3 regions of the Paraburkholderia sp. MM6662-R1 genome follow, and region 2 is predicted to be linked to each of the others. Evidence: riboswitches for the same ligand, from Rfam matches in the RefSeq annotation. Region 2 holds a riboswitch; each other region holds the start of a gene.
The links. A riboswitch is a leader RNA that binds a small molecule or an ion and turns the genes downstream of it on or off. The one in region 2 is predicted to bind cobalamin.
Positions count from the first base shown of each region.

Region 1 (6,488 bases), on a different contig from region 2:
ACCGTGCGGTTTTTGTCGTCATGACTGGAATCCTTTTGAACAGGTTGTGCACGTTCGACGCGAGCGCCGGGTAGTGGCGCGCGGTTTGACGGATGCGCTGGTGAATGCATCGGCTTGCCGTCGAGCGGCCGGTTCGAGTTCACGCTTTCGTCGACCGATTAGGCGCGTTTTACCGACGCTTGGTTCCCCAATTAGTGCTTCGCCGCCACATCGGAAACGATGACCTGGATGCGATCACGACAGGTGCCGCGTCGCGCGTTCGCCCTTAAACCAGCTGTTTAGTGATGAAGCGCCATTCGGCTTCGGTCACCGGCGTGATCGACAGGCGATTGCCTTTGGCGAGCACGCGCATGTCCTGCAATTCGGCATGCTCGCGCAGCGCGGCAAGCGGAATCAGCCCGATTTTCTTCTTGAACACGACGTCGACGAGCATCCAGCGCGGCGTTTCCGGCGACGATTTCGCGTCGTAGTACGGACTCTTTTTATCGAACTGCGTAGGGTCCGGATACGCGGTCGACGAGACCTCCGCGATGCCCGCGATGCCGGGCTCCGGACAGCTCGAATGATAGAAGAGCACGCCGTCGCCGACCTGCATCACGTCGCGCATGAAGTTGCGCGCCTGATAGTTGCGTACGCCGGTCCACGGCAAGGTGCGATGTGGTGCGTTGGCGAGGTCGTCGATGCTTGCTTCGTCCGGTTCGGACTTCATCAGCCAGTAGCGCATGAATCGGAGTGAGCGTGTGAGATTGAACGAAGCGCAACAACAGCAGGCGCGTACGGAAAAGCCCCTGAAAAAGGCGCTCAAACGAAAAAACGACGACCAAAGAAAAACGGCATCGAACCGAAGTCCGATGCCGTTCCAGATAAGGTCCCCGCCTTAGCCGCTAGGCCGGCATCCTGAACCGAGGGTTCAGAATTGGTCGCAGTTAGCAACACTTCGGGTACATCAGACTGAGTGACGCGCACACCCGTGCTACAAATTTCCGCAACCGTGCACATGGCATTGGTTCAAGGAATGTATGACCTTGGCGAACCAGGCAGGGAAGCTAAACCGATGAAGCTACAACCCAAACCGTTCAACACGTGACCGATTCGAAACCGGCCCACTACTGCTTACTGCAAGCTGTACTGCTCGATCACAGTACCTAGCTGTTCGTTCATTTGCTGCATTGTACGCCGGATTTCTTCAGCGGGAAATGCTTCTCCGTGTCGCACGCTGCTTTGCAGCTTAAGCAGTTCCGATGCCAGCGACAGCGCAGCCATCACCGCGATGCGATCGGTGCCGCGCACGTTGCTGCCGCTGCGGATTTTCTTCATCTCGGCGTCGACGCGCGCGACCGCCTCGAGCAGCGCGCCTTCCGTTTCCGGCGAGCAGGCGAGACGATAGGGTACTTCGAGAATCGATACTTCGATCTGCTTGGTGGTCATGCGCTTTCTCCGTGTCGGCTCACGTCGCTTTCCGCTTCCTCGTGTCCGGGCTGGGCGGACTCGAGCAGATCGAGCTGGTTATCCGGTTCGCTGCTCGCGCGTGCGCGCGGCAATTTTTCGAGAATGGCATTCAGGCGCACCTGAGCGTCGTCGATCTTGGCGGACAGCGCGTCGCGTTCCGCCTGCAGTGCGTCGCGCTCTTCGCGCAATTGCGCGAGTTCCGCATGCGTGGCTTGCACTTCGGCACGCGTTTGCGCGAGCTGCTCTTCGAGCGCGAGCCGCGCTTCGTTGTGGCGCTGGCTGATCGCAATCAGCTTGCCGATGTTCTGGGAGAGTGATTCGAGTTCGGTGAGCATGTGCTGCGTCCTCTAAAGACATCGCATTTTAGCGCGGAATATTACAGGTTCCGACAATTGTCTCGTTTCGAGACGTAACAGCATCGCTACGTGCAGGTTCGTTGCGTGTCGTGTCGTCGACCATAAGGTAAAAAACCGGTAATCCATCGGACAATAACCTGCATTCAACAGAACCGATTGCGCTCCGGTTGACCTTTCTTGACGCCCCGCGAGGCCGCTCGTAAACTTCCCGCACTCTGGTGCCCGCGCGCGCTTCTCGGCGCGCGCAGTTAAACGGGAAGCAGGACGCGCGCGGTGCCAAAACCGGATGCGCGAACCTGCGCTGCCCCCGCAACGGTAAGCGACCGCATGTGATGTGCTCATGCAGGTCGGTCCTGGTCGCAAGGTTGGAAGTTCAACGTGCGAGTGTGCCACTGCGCGTCACGCGTGGGAAGGCGGGATCGATGTGTCGTAGCCCGGATACCGGCCAGAAAAGAGGGACGTCCCCCGCGAAAACGTTGAACAAGGGGACGCCTCGTGACGCGTCGGCCTGCGGGGAAGCAGGCCGCGCACGCTATCCACAGGAATGTCATCCCATGCTGTCCCCCATCGCCCGCGCAACGCTGCTCGCGTTCGCGAGCCTGCCGCTCGTCGTGCATGCGCAAAGCGCCGAGCCTGCGTCTTCATCGTCCGCGACGGATGCAACCGCTGCGAGCGCCGCAAACGTTGCCGACGCGGCCAATCTCACCTCCGCCGATGCGTCGGGCAGCGTGCTGTCGCCGATCGTCGTGACCGCGCAACGCGGACCGCAAGCGTTGCGCGATGCGATCCCGCAGACCACGCAGTTCGATCAGCAGGACATCGCCGACACGACCGCGACCGATCTGCCCGGCCTGTTGCAACTCGCGCCAGGCGCGCAAATCTCGCGCACGGGTGGCCCCGGTTCGACCACGAGCCTCTTTCTGCGCGGCGCATCGTCGACGCAATCGCTGCTGCTGATCGACGGCGTGCGCGTCGATTCGGTGAGTCTCGGCTCAGCTCAACTCGCACAGATTCCGCTCGATCAGGTCGATCACGTCGAAGTGGTGAACGGCAACGTGTCGGCGTTGTATGGCTCGGGCGCGATCGGCGGCGTCGTGCAGGTGTTCACGAAAGACGGCGGCGATCATCCGCCGCGTTTCAATTTTTCGGTCGGCTACGGCAGCTATCGCACGCAGACGCAAACAGCCGGCGTGAACGGCGCGCTCGATCAGGACGGCCGCACGACTTTCAATATTTCGCTCGCGCGCACGAAGGACGACGGCTTTTCGTCGCTCAATCCGCTCGAGGCGCCGAACGCGAATCCGAACGCAAACGGCAATCTGAACGAGAGCATCAGCGCGTCGCTGCGTCACAAGTTCACCGACAGGTGGGACGCGGGCGTCAGCTACTTCCAGTCGAACAACGACAACAGCTACGACAATGCGTACGGCGAGCCCACCGATCTGAACAATCTCTATAGCAAGGTGCGTCAGGTGTCGGTATTCGCGAACGGCAAGCTGACCGACTGGTGGACCACCCACGTCACGCTCGCCGAGGGCGACGACCGCAGCGTGTCGAACACCAATGGCATCTACAACGGCCGCTTCGATACCGACAATCGCCAGTACACGTGGCAGAACGATTTCGCGCTCGCCGCGAACCAGAAGCTGCAACTCGGCTACGAGCATCTCGACCAGACGCTCGACTCCGACACGTTCGCCGCGCCCGACCGTCGCGTCGATTCGGTCTTCGCGGGCTACAGCGCGCGCTTCGGCCGCAACCAGATTCAGGCCAACGTGCGACGCGACCAGTACTCCGATTTCGGTGGAGCGAACAGTTACTATCTCGGCTACGGATTCGACATCACGTCGCGCTGGAAGGTAACCGCAAGCTATTCGGATGCGTTCCGCGCGCCGAGCTTCGACGATCTGTACTATCCGATCAGCGGCAACCCGTCGATCCAACCCGAGCGCAGTCATTCGGTCGAAGCCGGTTTGCAGTACGCGACCGATGCGCTCGGCGTGATGCGTCTGAACGCATTCCAGACGCGCTATACGAATCTGATCGACTACGTGCAGACGATCCCCGGCATCTACCTCGCGGAGAACGTCGGCCGTGCGAAGGTGCAGGGACTCGAGGGATCGTGGAGCGGTCATGTCGGCAAGACCGACGTGCGCGCAACGGTGACGCTGCAGAACCCGGTCGATCTCGACAACGATACCGACCTCGTGCGGCGCGCGCGTCGGTTCGGGTCGTTCGCGGTGAATCGCAGCATCGGTGGCTGGCGGGTTGGCGGCGAGTGGATCGTCAGCGGTCCGCGCACCGATAGCACCGGCAACCTCGGCGGTTATGGCATCGTGAATCTGTCGGCGCGCTACAACGTCACCAAAGCTTGGTACGTCAGTGCGCAAATCGACAATCTGTTCAACAAGGATTATGAAACGGCCTACTCGTATAACTCGCCGCGACGCGGTGCGTATCTCACGCTCGGCTGGCAGCAGCAGTGACGCGCGCGCCGGGGTGGCCGCATGCGTGAGCGCACGCGGATGAGTCGCGGGTCCGCTTCGCTGCGTGCCGCGATGGCGACGCCGCACCCGATGAACGCGAAACGCGCGGCCGCGATCTGGCTCGGCCTCGCGCTCGCCGCCGTGGCGGTGCTCGGCGCCTCGCTGGTGCTCGGCAGCGTGCCGCTCGCGCCGTCGCGCGTGCTTGCGGCGCTCGTGCCGACGCACACCTTCGGCGGCACGGGCAGCGACGATCTCGCCGGCGAAATCGTGCGTACGTTGCGTTTGCCGCGCGCGCTCGCGGGCTTCGCGTGCGGCGCGTTGCTCGCGCTCGCCGGCGCGCTGCTGCAGGTGCTGCTGCGCAATCCGCTGGCCGAGCCATACGTGCTCGGCGTGTCGGGCGGCGCGGCGACGTTCGCGCTCGTTGCGATGATCGCGGGCGGCGCATGGTGGCTCGTCGATGCGAGCGCGTTCGCGGGTGCGTTCGTGTCGATCCTGCTGGTGCTCGGCCTCGCGCGTCGCGAGCTATGGCGCGGCGAGCCGCAGGACACGTCGCCCCGTTTGCTATTGACCGGCGCGGTGATCGCGGCCGGGTGGGGCGCGCTGATCACGCTGCTGCTCAATCTCGCGCCCGACAGCCGTCTGCGCGGCATGCTGTTCTGGCTCACCGGCGACCTCAACGGCGGCGCGCTGCCGTGGACCGCGCTGATGGCGCTCGTGCTCGTGTTGCTTGCGATCGTGCCGGCCGCGCCGCGTCTGAACGTGTTGCTGCGCGGCGACGCGGCCGCCCAGGCGTTGGGCGTCGCCGTGATGCCGCTGCGTTTGCGTGTGTACCTGGTCGCGTCGCTGGCGGCGGCCGCGGCGGTGACGACTGCGGGCACGATCGGCTTCGTCGGTCTCGTCGTGCCGCACATGCTGCGGCTCGCGTTCGGCAACGATCAGCGCATGCTGCTGCCGGCGGCCGCGCTCGGCGGCGGTGTCGCGGTGATGGGCGCGGATCTGATCGCGCGTACCGTGATCGCGCCCGCGCAATTGCCGGTCGGCGTGATCACGTCGCTGGTCGGCGTACCGGTGTTCCTGTGGATGCTGCTCAAACGCCGCCGATGATACGAGCCAAACCCAGCCCCACCTGTTCGATGCTGAGCACGCAGCGCCTCACGTTGCGCGCCGGCGCGCGCACCTTGCTCGACGCGTTCACGCACACGTTCCATGCGGGCGAAATCTGGTGCATCGCCGGGCCGAACGGCGCGGGCAAGACCACCTTGCTATCGACGCTGGCGGGGCTGTTGCATCCGGCGGCGGGCCATGTCGAACTCGATGGCGTGCGCGTGGCCGACTGGCAGCCGCTGCCGCTCGCACGGCGCCGCGCGCTGATGCCGCAAAGCGCGGCCGATGCGTTCAACGCAAGCGTGCTCGACATCGTGCTGCTGAACCGCTTCCCGCATCTGGGCGGCTGGGGCTGGGAGCGCGACGAGGATCGCGCGGCCGCGCGGGCGGCGCTCGAACGGCTCGGCCTTGCGGACTTTGCGGCGCGCGACGTGCTGTCGCTATCGGGCGGCGAGCGTCAGCGCGTTGCCCTCGCGGCGGTGCTGTGCCAGGACGCGCCGCTGTTGCTGCTCGACGAACCGTTGTCGCATCTCGACCTGCATCATCAGGTCGACTGTCTCGAAGCGCTCGTCGCATGGACGCGCGAACCGCGCCGTAGTGTGCTGTTCTCGTGCCACGATCTGAACCTCGCGCGCCGCTTCGCGACGCACGCGTTGCTGCTCGACGGCGCGGGCGGCGCGTATGCGGGCCCAGTGCGCGACGTGCTGACGCCTGCGTTGACGAGCCGCGCGTTCGGCTATCCGCTGATTCTGATTCGCGACGGCGAGCACGAGGCGCTGATACCCGCGCCGCGCGCGCGTCACGAATCGCCTGCCGGCCATGACGCGCAGTCAGGCTGATATTTATTCCTATCCCTTGTTTCGATCACACCTATGACTCGCATCCCACACCCAGCCGGTTTGCCCGAAGTCGCGCCGCTCGATCAGACGCTACGCGCCGAACTGCAGCGGATCATCGATACGCGCACCAAACCGCCCGGCAGCCTCGGCCGGCTCGAAACGCTCGCGCGCCAGATGGGCCTGATCCAGCGTAGTACGCGTCCCACCGTGCAGCGTCCCGCGATGATCGTTTTCGCGGGCGACCACGGCATCGC
Region 1 is NZ_JBNDLV010000001.1:1,638,437-1,644,924, reverse strand. It holds gene OKW39_RS07770 (SIMPL domain-containing protein) at 1-22, opposite strand, end outside; gene OKW39_RS07765 (EVE domain-containing protein) at 266-724, opposite strand; RNA gene ssrS (6S RNA) at 866-1,047, opposite strand; gene OKW39_RS07755 (cell division protein ZapA) at 1,114-1,428, opposite strand; gene OKW39_RS07750 (ATPase) at 1,425-1,784, opposite strand; cobalamin riboswitch at 2,005-2,269, shown strand; gene OKW39_RS07745 (TonB-dependent receptor domain-containing protein) at 2,360-4,291, shown strand; gene OKW39_RS07740 (FecCD family ABC transporter permease) at 4,331-5,395, shown strand; gene OKW39_RS07735 (ABC transporter ATP-binding protein) at 5,392-6,234, shown strand; gene cobT (nicotinate-nucleotide--dimethylbenzimidazole phosphoribosyltransferase) at 6,268-6,488, shown strand, end outside.
Region 1: linked by a shared signal. The riboswitch ahead of OKW39_RS07745 (TonB-dependent receptor domain-containing protein) and the one ahead of cobW (cobalamin biosynthesis protein CobW) in region 2 are both predicted to bind cobalamin.

Region 2 (6,488 bases):
GTGCCGGCGGGCAACGCTTCGTCGGCAAGCGGCGAGAAATAGCTGAGCCGCGCGCCGAGCGCTTCGAGCAGCGCGACGTTGGCCGGATAGATGAATGAGAACGCGGCGTCGCGCGCGATCGCGATGTGCTTGCCTTCGAGCAGACGCGGCAGCACTTCGGGCGAGGGCACGCCGAAATCGACCGGGCGCGGCAGTTCGGCGAGCGCGGTCGACGCGAGCGTATCCGCCGCGCGCTCGAGGCGCGCTTCGAGATCGTCGATTTCATCGGCCTGGTGTAGGCCGAGGTGGCGGTCGGGCAGCGTGATCTCGTCGCTCGCGGCGAGGTGGCCGCACCAGCGCAACCCGGGCGGCAGCGCTTCCTGCAGCATCTGCGCGTGCCGAGCCGAGCCGACGCGATTCGCGAGCACGCCGTGGAACGGCAGTTGCGGCCTGAAGCGCGCAAGGCCGAATGCGAGCGCGCCGAAGGTCTGCGCCATCGCCTGCGCGGAAATCACCGCGAGCACCGGCACGCCGAACGTGGTCGCCAGATCGGCGCTGCTTGGCGTGCCGTCGAACAGGCCCATCACGCCTTCGATCAGGATCAGATCGGCTTCTTGCGCCGCCCGCGCGAGCAGGTTGCGGCATGCGCTTTCGCCGACCATCCACAGATCGAGCGACAGCACCGGCGCGCCGCTCGCGCGCGCGAGGATCATCGGATCGAGAAAATCCGGCCCGGTCTTGAACACGCGCACGCGACGTCCGAGCCGCCGGTGATAGCGCGCGAGACCGGCGGTGATCGTGGTTTTGCCTTGTCCCGACGCGGGAGCGCTAATGAACAGCGCGGGGCACGCCCCGAAGGAAGTCCCCTGGGGGGACGCCCCGAAGGAAGTCCCCTTGGGGAGCGCCCCGGACGAAGCCCCGTTGGGGGATGCCGACATCGCTCAGAACTCCACGCCGCGCTGCGCCTTCACACCTTGCTCGCGATACGGATGCTTGATCGCGCGCATTTCGGTGACGAGGTCGGCAGCTTCGATCAGCGCGTCCGGCGCATGGCGTCCGGTCACGACGACATGCAACATCGGCGCACGCGCGTTGATCACCGCGAGCACTTCGTCGAGCGGCAGGTATTCGTACTTCAGCACGGTGTTCAACTCGTCGAGGATCACCATCTGGTAGTCGCCGCTTTCGATCATCCGCCGCGCTTCGTTCCAGCCTTTGCGCGCTGTCGCCATGTCGGCCTCGCGGTTCTGCGTGTTCCACGTGTAGCCGTCGCCCATCGTGACGAAATCGCATTGCGCGATCGCGCCGAGGAAATCGCGCTCCGACGTATGCAGCGCGCCCTTGATGAACTGCACGACGCCGAGCCGCATGCCGTGGCCGAGCACCCGCACGGCCATGCCGAACGCGGCCGTGCTCTTGCCCTTGCCGGTGCCGGTGTTGACGATCAGCAGGCCTTTTTCGACGGTCGCGCTGGCCTGCTTCTTTTCGTGGCCTTCGCGGCGGCGTTCGGTCATGCGTTGATGCGATTCCGGATCGGTTTTCATCGAGGGTCCTGGTTTTGAGCGGCGGGATGGGATGGGGGCGCGTCGCTAAGGGCAGCGTCGTTCGCCGCTGCGATCGCCACCGTGATGCCGGCGTGCGCGGTCTTGCGTACGATTAGACGCGCGTTTTGCGCGGTTGTGGTGGAGTCCGGCGCCGTTGCCGCTAGCAGCGCGCACGGCTCGCACACACCATCGACACCGAGATGCGCGTGTGCCGCCGCCGACGGCGGCGCTACCGGTACCGCGGCGATCTGCTCGCGGCTGAACAGTCGCAGCGGCAACTGATGACGTGAACAGAATTCGAGCAGACCGGCTTCGTTGGCTTTGGTGTCGATCGTCGCGATCGCGCGGATCTGCTCGAAGGTATTCGATCCGAGCGCGGCGCGGACGGCGGCTTCGATCTCAGCGGCTTTGCTGTGCAAGCGGCAACCGATGCCGACGCTCAGTGTTTTGATCGCGCGTCCGAGTCCGTGTCGTGTCGCGCTCGCTGCCAGTTCGTGAGCAACGCCGGCGTCGCGTTTGGCCGCATCACGCGCCAGTGCGAGCGACGCCACACCGCCGATCACGACGATCGCCGGCGAGCCGAGCCCTGCGCGCGCCACCGCCTCGGCGAACTCGCGAAGCGGCGCGAGCACATGACGCTGCTCAGGCCGCGTCGCCGACTCGATCGCCGCGCACGGCGTGTCGGCGGACATGCCGGCAGCGAGCAATGCGCGGGCGATCTCGCCGAGCCGGCGCATGCCCATGTAGATCACCAGCGTCATGCGCGTCGCGGCGAGCGCGGCCCAGTCCGGTTCGCCACTGCCGGCGCCGTGGCCGGTGACGAACACGACGCCCTGCGCGAGATCACGATGCGTGACCGCGATACCGAGCGCCGCGGGCGCCGCGATGCCGGCCGTGATGCCGTTGATCACGTCGACTTCGATACCCGCGGCCTGTAGCGCCTGCAACTCTTCGCCGCCGCGGCCGAACACGAACGGATCGCCGCCCTTGAGCCGCGCGACGCTGCGCCCCGCGCGCAGATGCCCGAGCATTTGCGCGACGATGTCGGCTTGCGGCGTCGACGGATGGCCGCCGCGTTTGCCGACGTGCACGACTTGCGCGTCGGTGCGCGCGAACTGCAGCACGTCGGGATTCACCAGATCGTCGACGAGCACGACATCGGCCTGCGCGAGCGCACGGGTGGCCTTCAGCGTGATCAGTTCGACGTCGCCGGGGCCGGCGCCGATCAGCCAGGCGCGCGTCATCGCGGTTTGCACGGCGTATGCCATGCGGTGATGGAAGAAGAGGAGCGGCGTGCAACAGCGCGCGCGGCGGTGAGCATAGAGGTTATGCGGTACGGCGAACCGGTCGTGCTTAGGCGCGCGGCTCGCGGCGAACCGCGGAAAAATGCTACGAAACGCGCGATGTCGCGCTTAAACGCCTTCACATCCGTTCCGTTCTGTCAGACTTGCTCATTCCTGCTCAACAAGAAAAAGCTGACTTCCTGCTTCACTGAGGCCGGTTTCGTCTTCGTCTTTCGACTAAGACCAGAGCCTTCCTCTCCGCAGGCTGACACCGTGGAACTCACGGCGTTGTTACACAGATTCATGGCCGCGTTGACATCGCGGTCGTGATTCGTCCCGCATGTTGGACAGGTCCATTCGCGCACGAACAGCGGCAGCTCGTGCAACTTGTGGCCGCAAGCCGAGCACAACTTGCTGCTCGGAAAGAACCGATCGGCTACAACGATCAGGCCACCGCGCATGTCGGCTTTGTACGCCAGTTGCCGCCTGAACTCGAAGAAACTCATGTCGGCGATGTTACGCGCCAGATGCCGGTTCTGCATCATGCCCCGCACATTCAGGTCTTCCACGCCGATCGTGTGAAACCGGCGCGTGAGATTCGTCGTGAGCTTGTGCATGGCATCGGAACGGATACAGGCGATACGCGCATGCAGCTTCGCGAGTCTCGCCTTCGCTTTGCGGCGGTTTGCGGATCCCTTTTGCTTGCGCGACAGGCTGCGCGAAAGTCTGCGGAGACGGCCCAGCAGTGCCGTGTGGGCCTTCGGGCCCAACACTTTTTCCCCCGTCGAAATCGCCGCGAGAGCCGCCACGCCCAGATCGACACCGCCCACGCCTTGGTTCTCGGCTTGGGGCAAGTGCGAACTGTCGGGAGTGTCGACGGTGATGCTGGCAAACCAGCGATCGGCCACGCGGGAGATCGTGGCCGACATGATCTTGCCGGGAAAGCGCAACGACTCGCGCATGCGCACCCAGCCAAGCCCGGGAATGCGAATGCGTGAACCGTCGACACGGAACTGGTCGTTGGTGAGGGAGAATCGGTCGTGCACGCCTTTCCTGCGGAACTTCGGGTAGCGTGCGCGGCCCGCGAAAAAGTTATGGAAGGCCTGCCCTAGCTGGATGATTGCCATCTGCGGCGCGTTCTTGGTGACCTCCAGCATCCACGGAAACCGTTGGCGTTTGAGTGCGTTCAGTTGTCGCCGAAGCGCCATCTGCGACGGCCTCGACAATGCGTTGTCGGACTTCCATGCTTCGTACTGTCGCTGCCACTCCGCCAGCGCCCAGTTGTAGGCGAAGCGCGCCGTGCCTGCCGCGCGGGCAAAGTATGTGGCTTGTACGTTGTTCGGGTCGAGCGCGATGCGGTGGGCGATCAGCATGACTGGGCATTCTCCAAGGCATGCCGTACTCCGCAGAGCAGGTTCCAGTTCTTGCGCGCGCGACTGCTCTGCAGGGGACCGTTGTACAACCTGGTGATTTCGGGCACGTCCCTCCTGAGGTCTTCTTCGAAGGTCGTCTCCTCGCCTTGGTTGAGAGTCACAACTTCGACGTTCTTCGCCGCGCAGGTAACGGACGTCAGTTCCGCGCCGAAGCGCAGCAACCGGTCCTTGTCCAAGATAACTGGCCGCCTAACCCGCCAGTCGATGACCGTGTCGGGCAAACGCCTGATTTTCTTTTCGAGAGAGTTCATGCCTGAGCCGAGATCTGCGACGAACTGGAACGTCCCGTCCCGCCTTGCCCGCGCACAGTAGAGTTCGAGCACCGGCTGGCTTGCATATGCGGGCCTAGGCGAGGTGCGGCCGCAGACGCGCCAGATTGTATCGCCGTCGCCCCATGGCGTGCGTTTCTCCGGAATGAGATGGCTTCGCGTTCCCAAAGCCGCAGCGTCTGAGTCGCAACGCCCAAAGACTCCGCGGCTTGGATGATGTTTACCATCGTTCGTGACATGCGGAAATAGTGCATGAACGAACAAAGATGCGCAACTGGTGCATCAACAGTCATACCTAGCGGATTCCAGTGGCCGGCGGACCCCACACGCCGCATGCCGCACCGCCTCCGTGTCTGGCCGCTATCCGGGCTGGCGGCCTAACGCGCTTCGCCTTCCCGTCGCTGCTTTGCGGATTCGCGGAAAAGTGGCATCAAAAAACGCATGCGCGGCACGGCGGAATCGAAGACAGAATCGCGCGCCACAGGTCGCTTACCGTTGCGGGGACAGCACAGGTTGAACGCGCCACGCGGGCATCAAACGCGCGCATACGATAGCACATGGCGCCTTGCCGGATAAGCCTTGGCGGCGCTTTCCGGCAAGGCGCGTTCCTTGACTGCGCAAGGCCGCGGGCCTACACTCGCACGCACTTTGGGTGCTCGCGTGCGCGTTCGTGCGCATGCAGTTAAACGGGAAACAGGGAGCCATCTGCTCTGGAGCGGCTAACCTGTGCTGTCCCCGCAACGGTAAGCGAACAGCGGTTCCGGCTTGATAGCTGGACGCCGCGGTGCCGGCTTCGATGTCCGCGCGCAAGCTCGCGTGGACATTTCACCACTGGACGAGAAGCCACTCGGCCGGGAAGGGGAAGCGGCGCTTTCGCCAGCCCGGATACCGGCCCAAATAAGCAGAACGACCGCCGCGGGGATGCGGCGGCGCGTTCATGACCTCAGTTCCGCTTTCTGTATTTCCGTTGTCGCGGCAATGCCGTCGTTCGTCCCCGTGTCTGGTGATCGCTGGTACTGCTGCGCGTGCTTCATTCGCTCCATTCGCCAGCCGACGCGGACCCACGCGCGGACTTTCCGGCATACCGATCAACGCCAAGGGATGGACCTCACGATGCAAACTCAATTGCGCAAGATCCCCGTCACGATCGTCACGGGCTTTCTCGGCAGCGGCAAAACCACGCTGCTGCGGCACATTCTTCAGCATGCGGGCGGCAAGCGCATCGCGGTGATCGTCAACGAGTTCGGCGAGCTCGGCATCGACGGCGAAATCCTCAGGGGCTGCGGCATCGGTTGCGATGAAAACGGCGTCGAGACTGAAGGACAATTGTATGAACTCGCGAACGGTTGTTTGTGCTGCACCGTGCAGGAAGAATTTTTCCCGGTGATGGAAAAGCTCGCGGAGCGCCGCGATGAACTCGATCACGTGCTGATCGAAACGTCGGGGCTCGCCTTGCCGAAGCCGCTTGTGCAGGCGTTCAACTGGCCGCAGATCCGCAACGGCTTCACGGTCGACGCGGTGGTGACGGTGGTGGACGGCCCGGCCGCCGCGAGCGGCCAGTTCGCCGATAACCCGCTCGCCGTCGATGCGCAGCGCAAGGCCGATCCGAATCTCGATCACGAGTCGCCGCTGCATGAACTGTTCGAAGACCAGTTGTCGGCGGCCGACCTGGTGATTCTGAACAAGACCGATCTGATCGACGACGCGCGGCAGCACGAGGTCGAAGCCGCGATCCGCGCGGAGATTCCGCCGCAGGTGAAGATCGTGCGCGCTCAGCAGGGGCGGCTAGACCTGCATACGCTGCTGGGCCTCGAAGCGGCGTCGGAAGAGACGATCCACCTGCGTCATGACCACCACGGTTCCACCGACGACCCCGATCATCACCACGATGAATTCGATTCGGTCGTCGTGCAGGCATCGGTACCGTCGCGCGACGCGGCGCTCGCCGCCTTGCAGGCGCTCGTCGAAACCCACACGATT
Region 2 is NZ_JBNDLV010000004.1:2,644,592-2,651,079, forward strand. It holds partial or broken gene OKW39_RS42060 (cobyrinate a,c-diamide synthase) at 1-917, opposite strand, end outside; gene cobO (cob(I)yrinic acid a,c-diamide adenosyltransferase) at 921-1,523, opposite strand; gene OKW39_RS42070 (cobalamin biosynthesis protein) at 1,520-2,014, opposite strand; partial or broken gene cobA (uroporphyrinogen-III C-methyltransferase) at 2,021-2,767, opposite strand; gene OKW39_RS42080 (RNA-guided endonuclease InsQ/TnpB family protein) at 2,965-4,179, opposite strand; gene OKW39_RS42085 (hypothetical protein) at 4,173-4,490, opposite strand; cobalamin riboswitch at 5,143-5,419, shown strand; gene cobW (cobalamin biosynthesis protein CobW) at 5,622-6,488, shown strand, end outside.

Region 3 (6,488 bases), 1.1 Mb from region 2:
TGCGACCGTACTCCCCAGGCGGTCAACTTCACGCGTTAGCTACGTTACCAAGCCAATGAAGGCCCGACAACCAGTTGACATCGTTTAGGGCGTGGACTACCAGGGTATCTAATCCTGTTTGCTCCCCACGCTTTCGTGCATGAGCGTCAGTATTGGCCCAGGGGGCTGCCTTCGCCATCGGTGTTCCTCCACATCTCTACGCATTTCACTGCTACACGTGGAATTCCACCCCCCTCTGCCATACTCCAGCGCTGCAGTCACCAATGCAGTTCCCAGGTTAAGCCCGGGGATTTCACATCGGTCTTACAGCACCGCCTGCGCACGCTTTACGCCCAGTAATTCCGATTAACGCTCGCACCCTACGTATTACCGCGGCTGCTGGCACGTAGTTAGCCGGTGCTTATTCTTCCGGTACCGTCATCCCTCTCGGATATTAGCCACGAGGTTTTCTTTCCGGACAAAAGTGCTTTACAACCCGAAGGCCTTCTTCACACACGCGGCATTGCTGGATCAGGCTTGCGCCCATTGTCCAAAATTCCCCACTGCTGCCTCCCGTAGGAGTCTGGGCCGTGTCTCAGTCCCAGTGTGGCTGGTCGTCCTCTCAGACCAGCTACAGATCGTCGGCTTGGTAGGCCTTTACCCCACCAACTACCTAATCTGCCATCGGCCGCCCCTTGAGCGCGAGGTCCCGAAAGATCCCCCGCTTTCCTCTCCCGAGCGTATGCGGTATTAATCCGGCTTTCGCCGGGCTATCCCCCACTCCAGGACACGTTCCGATGTATTACTCACCCGTTCGCCACTCGCCACCAGACCGAAGTCCGTGCTGCCGTTCGACTTGCATGTGTAAGGCATGCCGCCAGCGTTCAATCTGAGCCAGGATCAAACTCTTCAGTTCAAACCTGTTACTGTGTTCGGGCTCTCTCGAACCCGGTCGCTCACTCAACGTACTGACGATGATTGATCCGTCTTTCGACAGACAAACCTTCCTCTAATACTGTGTGAGGCTTCTGATACTTCTGCCTGACAGCAGACTCCGGAGAATCCGCCGCCGCATTCCGCATCAAGCGCCCACACTTATCGACTGTTAGTTTTTAAAGATCGGTCCGCCAAACCCGCCGCGCCTGAACCACCACTACCCGGCACCGCTTCGTTTGCGTCGCTGCGTCTGCAGCAGAGAAACGAGATTATGGAGAGCGGTCGACAACACGTCAATACCCTTCTCACAATTTATTTTAAAAAGTTGAAGAGCTTAAAAATTGAGCAGTGCCGCGTGCAACCTGAATTAGTTAGGCTTCCAATTGAATTCTCCGGAGCGCCGCGGCGAAAGGGAGAGATGAGTGGAGTTGCGAAAAGCCGTTAAGCAGCTTTTCCACAGAAAATGTTCGCAAGGCTGTGGATAACCACTCCACAACTGCGCCAAGTACTTGATGCAAAACCATTCTCGCGCGTTGCGCGCGAGAATGGCCGCTTGCGCGGCCGCGTGTCACCGTCACCATCAGGCGGACTTCATCGTCACCCGCGCATTCGTACGCATAAAAGCGCTGCGCTCGACCATCGCGCCAAACAGCAGCCCGATCGTCGTCCACATGACCACCTGCATGCTGATCGCCGCGACGCGGAACTTCCACAGCAGCACAGCCGGGAACGCGGCCGGCACTTCATTGATGACCGGCATCGACAGTTGCACGGCCGCGATGACCACGACGAACACGAGCCCCGCGACGATCGAACCGTTCCACGCACCCAGCTTCGCCGCCGCGCGACGCCGCACCTTCAGCGAAAACACCATCGTCGCGAGCGAAATCGCGATCATCAGAAAGAACAGGCCCGTGCGCGTGCCGATCGTCTCCGGATCACCGACCGACGGCGGATTGGCCGGATACTTGATATTCGGCACGATCACGAGCGTGATGAACGCGCCAAGCGCGAGCCACGCGGACAGCGCGCGCACGCTCAACGTCCCCGCGCGTCCATACGCATACGCAAACACCAGCGAGAACAGGCCGCCAAATGCCGCGCCATACGTGACCACGCCAGTCAGCAGGCCGAGGCCAGCCTGCGTCTGACGGCTCACGATTTCGGGCTCGGGCGCCTCGCCGCGCGCGGCGGCCGCTTTTTCTTCGAATGAAATGGCCTGATCGACCTGTGGTTCGCCGACGATTCGCGCGAACGCGAACGTGAGCAAGCCCGCGACGATGCCCGCGAGCATCCCGCGCACCAACAATTTACCTACCATGTCGAACTCCGTTAGTGGCAGGGAAAGCCGAGCAGATGGCGGCCGTCGTGCACGAACTCATGCACGTACATGCCGGGCACGAGCGACGTCGCGCCCTGTTCCGCACCAACGAAGTAAAGCGCGAGCAACAGCAGCAAGCCGCCGAACACGACCCACGGCAGCAGTTCGCGCAAAGGAATGGGAGTGGGCTGGGCCGCCGGTTGCGCGGCGCGATCAAGAACAGCTTCGGTCATGATGGACATCTCCTGGGGTGACGCGCCCCGAAAGTCGATTGCAGAGGAATGGTGCGAAGCTCGGGTCTGGCTTTCGGCTCTTGTGGATTGCAATGCCGATTACAGTGGCGCGACCGCGCCGGGCTCTCACCGGCTTCCGTGCTTCGCAGTGTCGGTATTCTACGCGCTAAACTGCGGCTTCCGTGACGGCGAGGGCTACCTCGCAACGCGCGCCGCGAGCCGCGAGGCGATGAAACCACGCAGGCAAGTACGAATGAGGCGCCAACGCAAAGAATGGATACGCGACTATTACTGGTGAGCCACGCGGCAACGGCCGCGCAGCGCGCGGGCCGCTTCCCTGACGACGATCCGCTCGACGCGCGCGGTCGCGCCGAAGTCGAAGCGGCGCGACCGCGTCTCGCGCTTCCCGCCCACGGCGCGGTGTTCACCAGCCCCGCCGCCAGCGCGCGCGAAACGGCCGCCGCGCTCGGTCTGAGCGCCACGCCTGCCGACGCATTGGTGGATATCGACTATGGCAAATGGCGCGGCCAGCGCCTCGCGGCCATTGCCGACGCAACGCCCCGCGAACTCGCCGCCTGGACACGCGAGCCCGACACCGCGCCGCCCGGCGGCGAATCGTTCGGTCAACTCGTGCAGCGGGTTGGAGAGTGGCTCGACGCGCAGCAGGCAGACGTGCGTTCATGCAATGCCGTCAACGAAGCAAGCTTCGCGGCCTCTGCGCAAGGTCGAACCATCGTCGCCATCACCCACGCGACTCTACTGCGAGCGGCAATCGTGCACGCCCTCGGCGCATCGCCAACCGTGTTCTGTCGCATCGAGATCGCGCCGCTGTCGGTCGTCGAATTACGCCACTCGCGACGCGGCTGGTCGTGGCGCCCGGCCGCCACCGCCTGAACGGCACCGCCGCTTACCTGCCCGACACCACAAGCCGCAACCGGTTGGACCCCTCGGGCGTCAGCGTGATTTCGGTGCGTCGATCCTTCGCGCCGAGATAAAAGTGCTGACGTCCCGGCGAATTCTGATCGTGCGTTGCATCGGGCAGGCACGACGCGACGTCTGCCGCGACGGCTTCCAATGCATCCGCGTTCGAGCCCGCCGCCTGATGCGGCGTCCACGTGCACTGGAAACTTCGATGCGCGGCCGAACATTGCGCGTCATCGCCATAAGGTTGCGCTACGCCTTTGCCGTCGTCGGGTGTCAGCGAGGCAAAGCCGTCCGGCGCCGCGGCCACGATCCGTTTGAGCGCACCGCAAGGTCTGGGGCTATCGTCGGCGGATGCACTGACCGGCAGCAGCGCAACGAGCGATGCCGCGGTAAGCGCGATAGCCGAAAGTCGACAGGTTTTCATGGTGTGCGTGAAGCTTCCAAAGTGCTGCTGAAGAAAAACTCGCAGCGAGCCACCTTTAATAGCACGCTTCATGCCCATGCGCGCGAGGCCCGAGCACGCGGGCAATGCACGACGGCACACAAATTGCGTAGCGCCATACCGGCCGCGACATCGCGCCCGTTTCGATCAAAGCCACTGCCGACGTCAATTCAACCATCATGTCGACCACTACCGCCGCCCCTACCCCCGCCCGCATATCGTCGGGCATCGAAGGCATCGACGACATTCTCGGCGGTGGTCTTACGCCGAACCGCATGTACCTCGTGGAGGGTGTGCCAGGCACGGGTAAGACCACCCTCGCGTTGCAATTCTTACTCAAGGGCCTGCACGAAGGGCAGACCGGCCTTTATATCGCGCTGTCCGAAACCCGTGCTGAACTGCTCGCGATCGGCGCGAGCCATGGCTGGGATCTGAGCCGTTTCACGATACTGGAGCAACTGCCCGAAGAAGGGCTCGAACCGCAATACGAACAGACCGTGCTGCACCCGGCCGAAGTCGAACTCGGCGAAAGCGTGCGCAACGTAATCGAGCACGTCGACGAACTGAAGCCGGCGCGCGTCGTCCTGGACAGCCTGTCCGAACTGCGTCTGCTGGCGGAGAACCCATTGCGCTACCGTCGGCAGATTCTCGCGCTCAAGCACCATTTCTCGACGCGCGAATGCACGGTGCTGCTGCTCGACGACACGTCGGCCAGCACCTCCGGCATTCAGCTTCACAGCATCGTGCACGGCGTGATCAGCCTCGAAAACGTCGCTCATGATTACGGCGGCAATCGCCGCCGTCTGCGCATCGCGAAGATGCGCGGCATCAAGTTCCGCGAGGGCTATCACGACTTCACGCTCAACACCGGCGGTCTGCGCGTCTATCCGCGTCTGGTCGCCGCCGAGCATCGCAGCGAATTCGGCACGAGCCCGATGAGCACCGGCACGCCCGGCCTCGACGCGCTGCTCGGCGGTGGCCTCGTCCCCGGCACCAATTCGCTGATCATCGGCCCGTCGGGGGTCGGCAAAACCACCACCGTCGTGTCGTGCCTGCTTGCCGCACTCGAACGCGGCGAGCGTTGCGCGTACTACGTATTCGACGAAACGCTCAGCACGCTGGTCACACGCTGCGCGACGCTCGGCATGGATCTCGCGCCGCACGTCGAAAGCGGTCTGCTGATGCTGCGCCAGATCGATCCCGCGGAAATCTCGCCGGGCGAGCTGTCGAGCGACGTGCGCAACGCGGTCGAAAACGAGCACGTGCGCTATGTCGCGGTCGACAGCCTGAACGCCTATCTGCAGGCGATGCCCGGCGAGCGCTACCTGCTGCTGCACATGCACGAATTGCTCGGCTATCTGAATCAGCAGGGCGTGGTCACGATGCTCGTGCTCGGGCAGCACGGCATCATCGGCGAAGTGCAGACCGAGGTCGACGTCAGTTATCTGAGCGACGTGGTCGTGCTGTTCCGCTATTTCGAGCACCACGGCGAAGTGCTGACGGCAATTACCGCCGTCAAGAGCCGCGCGAACGATCATGAGCGCACGATCCGCCAGTTCCGCCTCGGCACCGAAGGCGTCGAGGTCGGCGAAGCGCTGCGCGACTTCGAGGGCGTGCTGTCGGGCCTGCCCTCGTATCGCGGCAGCACCACGATGCTCGGCGCGACGAACCATCTGATCGATATGTCAGGACAGTGAGCGATGGAGCAGCGTGTCCTCATCCTCGCACCGTTCGGCCGCGACGCCGAAGTGATCACCGCCGTTCTGCACAATGAGGCACGCGCCTGCGTGACCTGCGACGACGCCGACGCGCTCACCACCGAGCTCGACGTCGGCGCGGGCACCGCGCTGCTCACCGAGGAAGCGCTCGCGAACGGCCACGGCTCGAGCCTGTATGCGTGGCTCGAACGGCAGCCCGCATGGTCCGACTTCCCGTTCATCCTGCTCGCCGCCCGCAGCATCGGCCATCGATCCGCGCGCGGGCTCGAAGTGCTCGAACGGCTCGGCAACGTAGTGGTGCTCGAACGTCCGCTCAATTCGGAAACGTTGCGGCGCGCGGTCGTGTCGTCGTTGCGGGCCCGCGGACGGCAATATGAATCGCGAAGGCTGCTTGCCGAGCGCATCGAGGCACAGGACGCGCTGGAGCAGCTGAACGATTCGCTGGAAAGCCGCATCGCCGCGCGCACGCACGAACTTGCGTCAGCCAACGACCGGCTGATGGCCGAGATCCACGAACGCGCGAAGGTTCAGGCCGTGCTCGTGCAATCGCAGAAGATGGAGGCGCTCGGTCAGCTGACCGGCGGCATCGCGCACGACTTCAACAATCTGCTGAACGTGATCATGGTCAACGCGGAACTGATCGCGCGCGTGAGCGGCGACGAACGCCTGCGCGGCATGGCGGCCACCGTCAAGCGCGCGACCGAGCGCGGCGCGAAACTGACCGGCCAGTTGCTGACTTTCTCGCGCAACAGCAACCCGAATCTGAAAGCGATCGACGTGGTCGCGCTGCTGCAGGGCATGCGCGACATCATCGCTGTGTCGCTCGGCTCGAGCATCCGCTATGACAACGACTTCGAGCGCACCGAAATGTGGACCCAGGCCGACGCAAATCAGCTCGAGCTCGCGGTGCTCAATCTCGCGATCAACGCGCGCGA
Region 3 is NZ_JBNDLV010000004.1:1,502,085-1,508,572, reverse strand. It holds rRNA gene OKW39_RS36855 (16S ribosomal RNA) at 1-895, opposite strand, end outside; gene OKW39_RS36850 (CbtA family protein) at 1,496-2,236, opposite strand; gene OKW39_RS36845 (CbtB domain-containing protein) at 2,248-2,469, opposite strand; cobalamin riboswitch at 2,510-2,655, opposite strand; gene OKW39_RS36840 (histidine phosphatase family protein) at 2,743-3,363, shown strand; gene OKW39_RS36835 (hypothetical protein) at 3,377-3,817, opposite strand; gene OKW39_RS36830 (ATPase domain-containing protein) at 4,015-5,532, shown strand; gene OKW39_RS36825 (ATP-binding protein) at 5,536-6,488, shown strand, end outside.
Region 3: linked by a shared signal. The riboswitch ahead of OKW39_RS36845 (CbtB domain-containing protein) and the one ahead of cobW (cobalamin biosynthesis protein CobW) in region 2 are both predicted to bind cobalamin.